DNA from 3 places in the Pseudoalteromonas sp. NZS127 genome. Region 3 is predicted to be linked to each of the others. Evidence: predicted binding sites of a transcription regulator. Region 3 holds the regulator's gene; each other region holds the start of a gene.
What was found. The regulator sigma-54, encoded in region 3, starts transcription at its own class of promoters, with help from an activator protein. The targets are predictions, from matches to a motif close to GTTGGCACGNNNNTNGNNT.
Positions count from the first base shown of each region.

Region 1: a site for sigma-54 is predicted at 3,335-3,353, ahead of I6E78_RS16520 (EF-hand domain-containing protein). Genes of this name have one in related genera too.
Region 2: a site for sigma-54 is predicted at 1,720-1,738, ahead of I6E78_RS12055 (LiaF domain-containing protein). Genes of this name have one in related genera too.

Region 1 covers NZ_JADYWN010000024.1:40,428-45,134, reverse strand. Annotated here, with positions in the region: gene rsmB (16S rRNA (cytosine(967)-C(5))-methyltransferase RsmB) at 1-852, shown strand, start outside; gene trkA (Trk system potassium transporter TrkA) at 940-2,316, shown strand; gene I6E78_RS16530 (EF-hand domain-containing protein) at 2,392-2,607, opposite strand; gene I6E78_RS16525 (calmodulin) at 2,678-2,890, opposite strand; gene I6E78_RS16520 (EF-hand domain-containing protein) at 3,040-3,252, opposite strand; gene I6E78_RS16515 (flagellar brake domain-containing protein) at 3,720-4,391, opposite strand; gene I6E78_RS16510 (TrkH family potassium uptake protein) at 4,440-4,707, opposite strand, start outside.
Region 2 covers NZ_JADYWN010000012.1:85,144-89,850, reverse strand. Annotated here, with positions in the region: gene I6E78_RS12075 (hypothetical protein) at 1-154, opposite strand, end outside; tRNA gene I6E78_RS12070 (tRNA-Ile) at 278-354, opposite strand; gene I6E78_RS12065 (YqaE/Pmp3 family membrane protein) at 662-820, opposite strand; gene I6E78_RS12060 (BON domain-containing protein) at 896-1,459, opposite strand; gene I6E78_RS12055 (LiaF domain-containing protein) at 1,775-2,440, shown strand; gene suhB (inositol-1-monophosphatase) at 2,711-3,514, shown strand; gene I6E78_RS12045 (GGDEF domain-containing protein) at 3,586-4,707, opposite strand, start outside.
Region 3 covers NZ_JADYWN010000001.1:142,503-147,209, forward strand. Annotated here, with positions in the region: gene lptC (LPS export ABC transporter periplasmic protein LptC) at 1-198, shown strand, start outside; gene lptA (lipopolysaccharide transport periplasmic protein LptA) at 188-733, shown strand; gene lptB (LPS export ABC transporter ATP-binding protein) at 730-1,455, shown strand; gene I6E78_RS00705 (RNA polymerase factor sigma-54) at 1,525-3,018, shown strand; gene hpf (ribosome hibernation promoting factor) at 3,045-3,332, shown strand; gene ptsN (PTS IIA-like nitrogen regulatory protein PtsN) at 3,337-3,789, shown strand; gene rapZ (RNase adapter RapZ) at 3,811-4,656, shown strand; gene I6E78_RS00725 (HPr family phosphocarrier protein) at 4,700-4,707, shown strand, end outside.

The DNA.
Region 1 (4,707 bases), on a different contig from region 3:
TGGTTTATCAAACAAGTTAAAGAAGCTTATCCTGATAGTTGGGAAGAGCTGCTTGCAGAAAATCAACAGCAAGCGCCTATGTGGCTGCGTGTAAATCAAGCGCAATACAGCACGCAAGAATACAGCGATATGCTAACAGCTAACGAAATTGAGCATACACTTAACCCCGATTTTATAGATGGGATAAAGTTAGCCAAGCCACGAGATGTGTTTTCATTACCCGAGTTTGATACCGGTGCTTGTTCTGTACAAGATGCTGCTGCACAGTTAGCAGCGCGTTTTTTAGATCCTAAAGATGACGACACTATTTTAGATGCCTGCGCCGCGCCGGGTGGCAAAACATGCCATATTTTAGAATTGGCTGATGCTGAGGTACTTGCCCTTGATAGCGATGCAACTCGCCTAGAGCGTGTTAAGCAAAACTTAACTCGTATAGGTTTAGGTGCCGACCTACAATGTGGTGATGCATCACAACCACACACTTGGTGGGATGAAAAACAGTTTGATCGTATTTTACTCGACGTACCTTGCTCGGCTACCGGTGTTATTCGCCGCCACCCCGATATAAAGTGGTTGCGTCGTGCATCAGACATTGCCGATTTAGCAGCATTACAAGGCGATATACTCGATAGTATTTGGCCGCTTCTAAAGCCAGGTGGCACCTTGGTATACGCTACTTGTTCAGTACTCCCCCAAGAAAACCAACAACAAGTTGCTAAGTTTTTAGCTAATAACAATGATGTTGAGCATATTCCTCTACATGATAAAGACACGCCCACTACACCTGGTTTGCAGTTGCTACCTGGTGAAAGCGATGGCTTTTATTACGCTAAACTAGTTAAAAAAATATAACCTATACAGCACACAACAATTAGCTATCTATCTTATTTTAGATAGCTAATACTTCATAGCAATAGGTACTTATAACACTGGTAAATAATGAAAATAATCATACTCGGAGCTGGCCAAGTAGGCGGCACGCTAGCTGAAAATTTAGTTGGTGAACAAAACGAAATAACGGTCGTTGATATTGACGGCAACCGCTTACGCGAGCTTCAAGATAAGTATGACCTACAAGGCGTTGCTGGTCACGGTGCTCACCCAGATGTACTTCGCAGAGCCGGCGCGGAAGACGCCGATATGATTATCGCGGTAACCAGTTCAGATGAAGTAAACATGGTTGCCTGCCAAGTCGCGTATAGTATTTTTAATACCCCGACTAAAATAGCCCGAATTCGTTCTGAGCAATATTTAAAGTATCGTGAAAAGCTGTTTCATAACGATGACTTACCGGTCGATCACTATATTGCTCCTGAGGCATTAGTAACTAAGTACATTCGCCGCTTAATAGACTACCCAGGCGCATTGCAAGTGCTGCAGTTTGCCGATGGCATGCTCTCTTTGGTTGCTGTAAAAGCTTACTATGGCGGTTTATTAGTAGGTTATGCGCTATCTACGCTTAAACAGCATATTCCCAATGTAGAAACTCGTGTAGCCGCTATTTATCGCCAAGGAAAAGCAATAAAACCTCTAGGCACAACAATTATTGAAGCCGATGATGAAGTGTTTTTTATAGCAGCCACTAAACACATCCGCGCCGTTATGAACGAACTCCAAAGGTTAGAGCGTTCATATAAAAACATTATGATTGCTGGTGGCGGTAATATAGGTGCAGGCCTAGCGCGCTCACTGGAAAAAAATCACAGTGTAAAATTAATTGAGCGCAGCAAAGAGCGCGCCGAGCAACTCTCTGAAATGCTCGACAACACGATTGTTTTTTGCGGTGATGCGTCAGACCAAGAGCTATTGTCAGAAGAGCATATTGATCAGGTTGATGTGTTTATTGCGGTAACCAACGATGATGAAGTAAATATAATGTCGGCCATGCTAGCAAAACGTATGGGCGCACAAAAAACCATGGTACTTATTCAACGCAGTGCATACGTTGACTTAGTACAAGGCGGCGATATTGATATTGCAATTTCACCACAAGAAGCCACTATTTCGGCATTACTTACTCATGTTCGCCGCGGCGATATTGTTAACGTATATTCACTGCGCAAAGGTGCAGCTGAAGCTATTGAAGCTGTTGCCCATGGTGATGAAAATACATCTAAAGTAGTTGGCCGAACTGTAAGAGATATAAAACTCCCAGCAGGTACTACTATTGGCGCTGTAGTACGTAACGACGACGTGCTTATTGCCCACGACGATACCATTATTATGTCGGGCGACCATGTCATCATGTTCTTAATTGATAAAAAGCACATTAATATTGTAGAAAAACTATTTCAGGTGAGCGCTATATTTTTATAGCAGCATATTGTTGCTACTTTAAACACAAAAAAGCAGCTTAGTTAAGCTGCTTTTTTAATATAAGGTACTAAATCTTTATTGTACTTTGGCAAACTCTTCTTTAGAAAGCTCGCCATTTCCGTCAGTATCTAGCTGATCAAATATTTTTACTAACTGTGTATTTGTCGCAGCTTCTTGCTGTGAAATAACACCATCGCCGTTGGTATCAAAAGAAGCAAAATCCACTGCTGCATAGGCTGCTGCTGAAGACGCTAAAACTAAAATCGCAAGTGATGTATTTAATACTTTCATAATAATCTCCTAAAAATGAGAGGTCCTTCTCAGAAATCCCTGACTGTGAAAAATAACCGAAAAAAAGTAATTAGTAGTTAGCAAACTCTGCTTTAGAAAGCTCACCGTTACCATCTGTATCTAACTCTGCAAATTGTGCGATTAAATCGGAATCTACCGACGCTTCACTTTGGCTAATTGCGCCATTACCATCTACATCAAGGGTATCAAAATCACTTGCTGCAAAAGCGGCAGATGACGATGCTAGAGCGATAAGTGCGAGTGCTTTATTTAACTGTTTCATAATTTAATCCTTTACTATGTTATTCAATGGTTTATCAAAAAATTAGATATGCTAAGGTTTATACTTTCCTTGTTATTCTTTTTCATAAGCTCCCTTGCTTACTTAGGTTGTCTTTGGCAACACAGAATTTTATCAACCTTGCATTTTGCTTATGCTTTAGAAAATTCTTCTTTTGATAACTCACCGTTTTGGTCAGTATCAAGCTCTGAGAAAATACTCATTAACTCTGCATCTACAGCGGCTTCGCTTTGACTAATTGCGCCATTACCATCTACATCAAGGGTATCAAAATCACTTGCTGCAAAAGCGGCTGATGACGATGCTAGAGCGATAAGTGCTAACGTTTTATTTAATGTTTTCATAATCAATCTTCCTTCAAAGTTTATGTTAACTGCGATTAAGTGTTTCACTTTAAATCACGTTTAATGCAATACAGCTTAACTATTACAACTTCGGTGCCAACATTTAAAATATCAATAATTTCAGTTGGTTAAAGGTAATATGTACTTAAAGGAGATAATTAACCGTCTGTTTTTGTTGCCCTTTTGCAACACACTTTAAACCCAAAAAATAAATCCCAATAAATTCAGTGTCTTATAAAAAGAAAAAACGCCACAGATTATAAATTCACACTGTAAGGAAACTGTTTAGCTGGGGTATTCAACTCGGTTATAGCTGAATAATTTTTGATATGAAAATAACCAATAGTTTAAATTCCTCTAAGCAATTGTTTTATATTGGTTATTTTGTTTTTATAAACACAGACATGCGTTATTTAAAATTAAATTTAATAAATCGCTACTTTGTTGCAAAATAGCGAAATGTACAGTTACTCGGTTTCTGATTCGAGTATTGAAGGGTCAATAAAGTGATCCCCCATAAAGCTTTTCATTTCTTCTTCGCTGGCTAATAGCTTTATTCCACAGTAAGCACCTTGAGCGTGTTCTTTCACGCTACAAATTTCTCCCTGAAAGTCTTTAACTTGCTTATTACTGCTATCGAGGATGATTGAGCATTGCATCCCTTTAATGTTTTCGGCCAAAGCTTTGTCTTTAAGATCAAACTTTATACCGGTTAGCGAAATATCTTTTATTACCCCATCGAGTATCCTGTCATCACTAAGTTTTAGCTTTGCCGATAATAAGGTAGGTATACGAGCTTGCGAGCGTAAGTCGAATAACTGCACTTGCTTTGGGTAATTAATAAAAAGTAATCGTGCGGGATGAGATACAACAGACATTATTTGCTGACGAAATGCGATGACCTGTCCACCACTCCCCTCTATTAATGCTCTTACTACCACCATTTCCCCATCGTGCAGGTAGTCGCTTGCTGTAGGCAGGCGCTTTGAGCTCGGATAGTTTAAAATAATAAATCGATTTTCGAGTAAACCTATAAACTCTGTTTTTACACGCTTGCTAGCCGTTGGTGTTAAAATTTCAAGATCAACCATGGCACCAGGCATTATTTGGTGTAGCTTTTCTAAGTTTGTTGTCGGCATTGTTGGCATATCCTTTTCCCTAATACTCTTTATAAACTAACAATTAAATTATCCGCGCCAAAATGTAGGCGTAAACAGCACTAATAAAGTAAATATTTCTAAACGGCCAAATACCATAGCAATAGTAAGCAACCATTTAGCACCATCACTAATAGATCCATAGTGCGATGCAACATCTCCTAAGCCCGGGCCAAGGTTATTTAAACACGCTGCAGTAGCAGAAAACGCTGTAATGTTATCCATACCGGTTCCCATCAGCGCTAACATAATAATTATAAACACCAATGCGTACGCTGAGAAAAACCCCCATACAGCT
Region 2 (4,707 bases), on a different contig from region 3:
AAACTAAAGATGATATTGCCATACCACCTACAATTGGTGCCCACTTTTGATCGAATACCTCTCTGGCATATAAGATAAGTAGAATAGTAGTTATTGAAAATAAAGATATAAGAGCAATTAATGATAAAGAAATATTTACTTTTCGTCCGTGCATCTATAGTCCGTTATGTATTTGATGATTTGTTAAAACTATACTGTATTAATTCAGTATGGTAAATTCAAAAGTAGCACAGGGTAATTTCGGTTAGTAGGTATTTACTTGGAAAGCTTTGAAAAGTGGTGGCCCCTCCCAGACTCGAACTGGGGACCTAACGATTATGAGTCGTGTGCTCTAACCAACTGAGCTAAGGGGCCAACTTTTTGTATAACTGTAAACAGTTAATTTTTTTAAGAAGCGTTTAGCCACATAGCGACTAAAGCGGGGTGCAGTATAAAAAGTTTTTAGGGGCTTGTCACTAGCAAAAGTCTTTATTTTAACAATCAATGGTCTAACTGCTTAAATAGTAATCTTTTTATGGGTGTAATATTAAAATTTGCAGAATTTAGGGTTAATACTGGCAGCTAAGTAAAAATGAAATGGAAGGCTGTATATCGCGTAATTTAAAAATTGGGCTTTAAAGAAGCAACTTATAGCTTATATTACGCGACAAACAGAAATGAATTATTTTTTTGCGATAATGTAGATTGCATGTATTACTCCAGGGAAGTAACCAAACAACGTAAGTAAAATATTTATCCAAAAATGTAAGCCTAAACCCACCTGTAAAAATACTCCCAGTGGTGGCAGTAAGATTGAAAAAATAATACGTATAATATCCATAAGTACTCTCCTTATTTATAAACTAAAAAACTTATAAGCAAAAACCCAGCAGAGCTGGGTTTTATAAATACTATGTTACTTTGCAACTATCGTTAGTTTATCTACTACGTCGCGAACATCTTCAGCATTTTTAGCAATTTTTACTGCAAGCTGTTTTTCAGCATCTGAGTTCACTGTACCGGTAAGAGTAACTATACCGTTGTCAGTATCTACATCAATGTTTGTACCACCGACTTCTGAGTTAAATAAATAACGCGTTGTGATGACTGTGGTAATTTTAGCGTCGGTTAAGCCGCTACCATCATCATCTTTCATGTTGTCATGGCTTTTACTGTTCATGTTTTTCACAACAGTAAGCTGGTTATCAACATCGGTTACGCCATCTAAACTCAGTACAAGCTCTTCTGCTAACTCTTTGTCGAGTTCGCTATTAACTTTACCTGTTAGTATAACTTTGCCATTTTTTACATCAGTGTTGATGTCAAAGTTATTGAGGTTAGTGTTCATAAGAAGCACTGTTTCAGCCTTACCATCAATCCAAGCATCTTTACTTTCATTTTCCCAGCTGCTCGCTTGAGCACCCATAGCCGTAGTACCTAAAACTAACGCCGCAATGATAGATTTGTTAAATGTTTTCATAATCTTTCTCCTTTTGATTAAAGACACTTTAACTAATGCCAGCTTTAGGCCAACTTTAATAAGCAATTAGAATCAAAAAGTTAAGGCAGGGATGTAAAATAACTTCACTTTGTATACATCACTTTTTTACCGACTTATCGGTAAAAAGTTCTCAGTAGTGAAAATAACTAGATAATTACCATTTTGGTTAATGGATCGTTAATATAACAAAGTCACAAATAGGCTAAAAACATAACAAACTGATTAATAACAATAATATTTTTGGTATATGCTTTGCTTATATAGTGACAATAGTAAAATAAAAGGAATACCCTAATGAGCGTAAAAATAACAGACCGCCCGCAAGAGCAAGTGCGCGAAGAAGTGATTGATCAACTAATTTATAATTACAGCCACGGAGTTATTTCTGTTGAAGCATTTGAAAGGCGTTTAGATGAGGCAATGGCTACAAATAATAATGAAACCCTTGTTAGCTTAGTTGAGGATTTAACCCTTAATACTGATCAGCAATATAATGCCCAAAAGCATTCGCAATTTTCACCCAATTACAGCGCTCAACAATCTAGCCAGAGTGACTTTACATTACGCAGTATTTTAGGCTCCAATGAAAGAAGCGGCCAATGGGTTGTGCCTAAAAATATTTACCTGACTAACTTTATGGGCTCGGTAGTACTTGATTTTACTGATGCTGTTTTTACCCACCAAGAGGTAACGATTCATGTTAACTGTATTTTTGGCAGTGATGAAATATACGTACCAGAACACGTCAATGTAGTATCAAAAATGTTTAGCATTATTAGTAGTGTTGAAAATAAAACAGTGGCACTTAACAAGCATCAAGGGCCGACCATCCATATTGAGGGAAAGGCTATTATGGGCTCAGTAGAAATAAAGATTAAGCGCACCATTAAAGAAAAGTTTATTAGCTTTGCAAACCAATTAAAAACCCAGCTTGGTGGTAAAAGTGGTACTCCCATGTGATGTGCTGCCTATAAAAGCATGTTCATAGCTTTATAACTTGGGCCCAGGTTAAAGAGTAAAAAACATGCTACATTTTTAAAGCACTAGGACACATTAAAAAACGCTTTGCAGATTCATCAATGCTGAATTTGTATAAAATGCCCTGCACATCAAGCAAGTACAAAAAACAAACAAAAGTATTTAGGCTTTATTGTTTACTTTATGGTAAAAGTCGCTAAAATACGCCAGCTAAAATATATAAACGTTCTTTTACAACCCAAAGGTAATACCATGCATCCAATGTTAAACATTGCGGTTCGCGCTGCGCGTAACGCAGGCAAAATTATACTTCGTGCAAGTGAAGATTTATCAAAAGTTGAAGTTCAACAAAAAGGCACTAACGATTTAGTGACTAACATTGATAAAGAAGCAGAAGCTATAATTCGCGATACCATTTTACGCTCTTACCCTGATCACTGCATTGTTGGTGAAGAATTAGGCGAGCATAAAGGTAAGGATGCAGATTACCAATGGATTGTTGACCCGCTTGATGGCACAACTAACTTCATCAAGGGTATTCCTCATTTTGCGGTTTCTATCGCACTTAAAGTAAAAGGTCGTTTAGACCAAGCCGTTATTTATGATCCAATTCGTGGTGAGCTTTTCACTGCCTCTCGTGGTCAAGGCGCACAACTTAATAGCAAGCGTTTACGCGTTTCTAAAACAGTTGATTTAGGCGGTTCAATCTTAGCTACTGGCTTTCCTTTCAAGCAAAAACAACACCTAGATGCATACACAGAAGCGTTTAAAGCTTTATTCGTACATACTGCTGATATCCGTCGTGCGGGCTCTGCTGCGCTAGACATGGCTTATGTTGCTGCTGGACGCGTTGATGGCTTTTTCGAAATTGGTTTAAAACCTTGGGATACTGCTGCAGGCGAGTTATTAGTAAAAGAAGCTGGCGGCATGGTTGTAGATTTTGCTGGCGGCGTAAACTATAACAATAGTGGTAACATTATTTGTGGCGCACCTAAGCTAACCCAAGCAATAATTCGCGAAATTCGCCCTGTATTAACTGAGTCATTACTTCGTTAATAAAAATTGCATGGTTTAAAAAAGGAGCTTAGGCTCCTTTTTTGTTGTCTGCAAAAAATTATTTATGACGATTAAACTGCTTGTTGTTCTAACCTAGCAACCACACTACTTGGCTTACTACGCTGACATAAAAACAAATGGCTATGAGCAAAGCGCTTTGCTGATTTTTTAGCATTACTGGCCAATGCTGCAACCTGATGGCTATTCTTATAATGGTGTAAATCGGGAGTAACCAAGCCTATTGCCAGTGTTACTAATGGCACAAATTGTGGCTGCCCTTCTCTATTTTCACTCCAGTACCCCTTATTTTTAATATGTTCGGAACTAAAAAACACCTGTGACTCTATTTTAAATTGGCGAATAATATGCTCGCACACTGTAGCAGCATTATTATCATCAAATAGCACCATAAAATCATCGCCGCCAATATGGCCAACAAAACTGTTTGTATTACTACACGCCTGCATCGTAATATTTGCTAATAGTTTTATTACACTATCGCCGCTAGCATAACCAAATAAATCATTAAACTGTTTAAAATGGTTCAAATCTAAATACGCCAATGAAAATGCCTTCTGTGCAGCTAAACGCCGCTCTATGGCATCGTTAAGAGCTAGATTACCGGGTAACATAGTTAATGGGTTAGCGTGCTGCGCATGACGAATTTTTTCATCTGTTATATGTTTTAATATGTCGCGTACTGGCACAATGCCTAAATACTGCTGCCCTCGGGTGATCACTATATGGCGGCGAATATCAAAGTCGCATTCGGTAATTTGCTGACTAACGTTATCTAGCAGCTGGTTTTCATCTACCACTAGCGGTTGCCTGTCCATTACTACAGTGGCCGCACGCTTGTCATACAAAGCATGGCCATAGGCCGCGGCAAACACTTCACTAAGTTGCTCTTTGTGGAGCAAGCCAATTGGCTGACACTGCGAATTAATTACCACTAGGCTGGCAATTGATTTATCTCGTTCAAATAGCGCATGGGCGTCTTTACAACTGGTTTCGCTATCAATTGTTTGCTGCGCTACTGCAAGCCAACCAATAGCCATAGAGTTATTTAACTGGTTTGTATTTGCGGCAAAGCTCAGTGCTTGAACTTGCCTTGCTGAAAGCACATAACTTGGTTTATTACTTGGTCGTTCAAGTAAAAACCCTTGCACATAGTTGATACCCATTCCTTCTAA
Region 3 (4,707 bases):
ATTGATGGCGCAATGATAGACAAAATTACCGCCGACAATATTCAAGTAGATATAATGCTACTCACTATGCGCAGCGAACAGCCCGTTATTATAACTGGACCGAATTTAAAGATCACCGGTAAAGGCCTTGAAGCCAATTTAACAACCGAGGTGATAAAACTAATTAACCATACGCGAACACTATATTATGACCAATAACCTTGCAAAAATACTTATTATTCCATCGCTTATACTTGTATTTAATAGTAATGCGGCAGAGCAAAGTACTTCCCCATTAGCTAATCAAATTTCTATTAGTGCTGACCGCCAAGAAGGCCAACTAAAAGAAAACGTTGGTATTTTTGAGAAAAACGTCGAGATAATTCACGGTAATCGTCGTATCACCGCCGATCGTTTAGAAGTACATAAGCGCGACGAACTTGGCGATAATAAACAACTATTAATTGCCACGGGCAGTCCTGCATATTTTGAAGAAAAGCAAGCAGATGGTACTGTCATGAGCGCCAGCGCTAACGAAGTACGTTACGATGTAGCGAAACGTTTTTTAACCCTAGTAGGAGATGCAAACATTTCTCAAGCTGGGCAAAAAATTACGGCTAAAAGCATCACCTACGATATAGAGCAACAGCTTATAAGTGCTGAAAAAGATGAAAACTCAACTGATCGGGTACACACTATTTTAGTGCCTATAGACGTAAAAAAAGAACAAAAACTCAATAAAGGTCAGCCATGAGTACATTAAAAGCAGAGCTATTAGCAAAAAGCTATAAAGGCCGTGAAGTTGTTAAAAATGTAGGACTTGAAGTAAAAGCTGGCAGCATTGTTGGTTTACTTGGCCCAAATGGCGCAGGTAAAACCACTACCTTTTACATGATTGTAGGCTTAGTTCCTAGCGACAAAGGTAAAATATTAATTGATGATAACGATATTACCTTACTTCCTATGCACAGCCGTGCTCGTTTAGGTATTGGTTATTTACCACAAGAGTCTTCTATTTTTAGAAAGCTCACTGTGTATCAAAATTTAATGGCTATTTTAGAAACGCGTAAGCAACTAAATAAACAAGCCAGGGAAGAAACCCTAAATAGTTTGTTGGACGAATTTAGCCTGCAACATATTCGCGACAGCTTAGGTATGGCACTATCTGGTGGTGAACGTCGCCGCGTAGAAATAGCACGTGCTTTAGCTGCAGATCCTAAATTTATATTGCTTGATGAGCCCTTTGCTGGCGTGGATCCTATTTCAGTACTCGATATTAAAAAAATTATAGAACACCTTAAAAATCGTGGTATTGGCGTACTAATTACCGACCACAATGTAAGGGAAACCCTTGATGTTTGTGAAAAAGCCTACATTGTTTCTCATGGGGAGCTAATTGCATCTGGTACTCCTGAATTTGTATTAAACGATAAAACAGTACGTGATGTTTATTTAGGCGAGCAGTTCAAACTGTAATATTTATGTTATTACTATAAGCATCTGCTAAGATTAATCATATCAATTTATAAGGATTGTTAGAGATAAATGAGGCAATCATTACAGCTGCGCATGGGCCAGCAACTTACAATGACTCCGCAACTGCAACAGGCTATTCGCTTATTGCAGCTTAGTACCTTGGATCTCCAGCAAGAAATACAAGAAGCACTTGATAGCAACCCATTACTTGAAGTTGATGAACAAGATTACACGGAAGAATCAGCAGGTAAAAACGAGCAAAAAGCAGATGACATTACTGTTAGCGCCTCTGCTGACGACACCCCAAGCGAGTATGAGCAAGATAGCGGTGAAGCACTAAATAAAGACACCATAAGCGACGACATGGCCATGGATGTATCATGGGATGAATATATGAGCGCAGCGCCTGCCTCTTCATCAGGGCCAATGCCTGAAGATGAATCTATTTATCAAGGTGCATCAACCGAAACCCTGCATGAATACTTAATGTGGCAATTACAGCTCACCCCTTTTAGCCCTACCGACGAAGCTATTGCCATAGCTATTGTTGAAGCCGTAGATGACTCTGGTATTTTAACCCTCAGTTGCGAAGACCTTTTAGCAAGCTTTAACCAAGAAACTGACGACGAACACGAAGTAGAACTAGATGAAATAGAAGCAGTGCTAAAGCGCATTCAATTATTTGATCCTGTTGGTATTGCAGCTCGCAGCTTGCAAGAATGCTTATGCATTCAATTAAATCAATTTGATAAAGACACCCCTTATATTAACGAAACAAAAATGGTGTTAACTGATCATATCGATTTACTCGCTGCTCGCGACTATCGTACGTTAATGAAAAAAACTAAGCTCAAAGAAGAAGAGCTTAAAGAAATAATGACACTTATTCATACGCTTAATCCTAAGCCTGCGGATACTATTGTCAGAGAAGAGTCTGAATACGTTATACCTGACGTGTCTGTTAAAAAAATAAAAGGCCGCTGGGTGGTAGAGCTAAACCCAGATAGCATGCCAAAAATACGTGTTAACAGCCAATATGCGGCTATGTCTCGTACAGTAAAATCCAGCGGTGACAGCCAATTTATTCGCTCGCACTTACAAGAAGCTAAATGGTTTATTAAAAGCCTAGAAAGTAGAAACGAAACACTCCTGAAAGTAACTAATTGTATTGTTAAGCAGCAACAAGCGTTTTTTGAACATGGCCCAGAAGCCATGAAACCTATGGTATTAAACGATGTTGCCGAAATAGTTGAAATGCACGAGTCGACTATTTCACGGGTCACTACGCAAAAATATATGCACACTCCACGTGGCATTTTTGAGCTTAAGTACTTTTTTTCAAGCCATGTAAGCACCGAAAATGGTGGCGAATGTTCATCAACTGCCATACGTGCCCTGATTAAAAAGTTGATAGCTGCAGAAAACTTAGCCAAACCATTGAGTGATAGCAAGATTGCAGATATATTGGCTGAGCAAGGAATTAAAGTAGCTAGACGGACAATTGCAAAATATCGCGAATCTCTGGCTATTCCCCCGTCGAATCAACGTAAAAGCTTGATTTAAGACGTACAACAAAGAGGAAAATGCTGATGCAACTAAACTTAACTGGTCGTCATGTAGACATTACAGACTCATTAAGAGACTATGTAAATAATAAATTTGCAAAGCTGCAAAGACACTCAGATCACATAACTAATGTGCATGTTATTCTCGATGTAGAAAAATTAAGTCAAAAAGCTGAAGCAACAATTTTTGTAAGTGGCGCTGAGCTATTTGCATCGACCGAACACCAAGATATGTACGCTGCCATTGACTCGTTGATTGACAAACTCGATCGTCAAGTAATTAAACACAAAGAGAAGTTTGCTCGACACTAACACTATGAAATTAAGCTCACTTATATGCCAGGACTGCAGCAAAGCTGTGGTCCTTTTTAATAGTAAAAAAAGAATTTTAGAATTCATCAGTGAACTCGCGCATAAAAAAATGCCGTATTTACCTCAGCAAGATATTCTCACTGCTTTATTGGCAAGAGAAAAGCTAGGTAGTACCGGTATTGGCCGAGGAATAGCAATTCCACATGGCCGTATGAGCGGGGCACAAGAGCCTCTTGCCTTAATTTTAATAAGCGAAACCGCTATTAATTTTGATGCAATTGATAATCGTCCAGTTGATATTTTTGTTGCGCTTATAGTGCCCGATGGCGATAACCAGCAGCACTTGAAAACACTAGCCACAATAGCTGATAAACTAAACGATAAAGAGTTTTGTAAGCAATTGCGTGCGGCAAAGTCTGATGAAGCGTTATACCAAGTTATTTTGGATCAATCCTAGTTACTAATAAAGGGGTGGTAAATGGAATTAATTATTATAAGTGGCCGATCAGGTTCTGGTAAGTCAGTTGCTTTACGTGTTGTAGAAGATTTAGGTTACTATTGTGTAGATAATATTCCGGTAAATTTGCTGCCTTCATTAGTGCGCAGTGTCTCTGATAACTACGATAAAATAGCCGTTAGTATAGACGTGCGTAACCTGCCTAAAGACCAGCAGCAGTTTAACGATATTCTTGAGTACTTACCCGACTTTGCTAAACCAACGTTATTTTATTTAGATAGCGACGATCAAACGTTAATCCGCCGTTATTCAGAAACACGTCGCTTGCACCCGCTTTCGATTGATTCGCTACCGCTAGATTTAGCAATAAAAAAGGAAAAAGAATTACTCGATGTACTCGTAACGCGGGCTGATCATGTCATTGATACAACCGATTTAAGTGTGCATCAACTTGCTGAATCTATGCGTGAAACCATACTCGGTAAAAAAGACAAACAGCTTATCATTACCTTTGAGTCGTTTGGCTTTAAGCATGGTATTCCCAAAGGTGCTGATTATGTTTTTGATGCGCGTTTTTTACCAAACCCACACTGGGAACCGGAGCTCAAGCCTTTAACTGGATTAGATCAACCAGTAAAAGATTATTTAGCTAGTCATAGTATTGTGCAAAAATTCACTTGGCAAATTCAAACCTTTGTACAAACGTGGTTACCACACCTAGAGCGTAATAATCGCAGTTATTTAACCATTGCTATTGGTTGTACTGGTGGTCAGCACCGCTCAGTTTATTTAGCGCAAACAATTGGTGAAAGCTTTGCTATGTCTCACCCTAATGTAAAAATTCGCCATCGCGAGCAAGAAAAATAATTCAATTTAAATAATCATCTGTTCAGCTTAAGTAGAGTATCTTATGCGCTT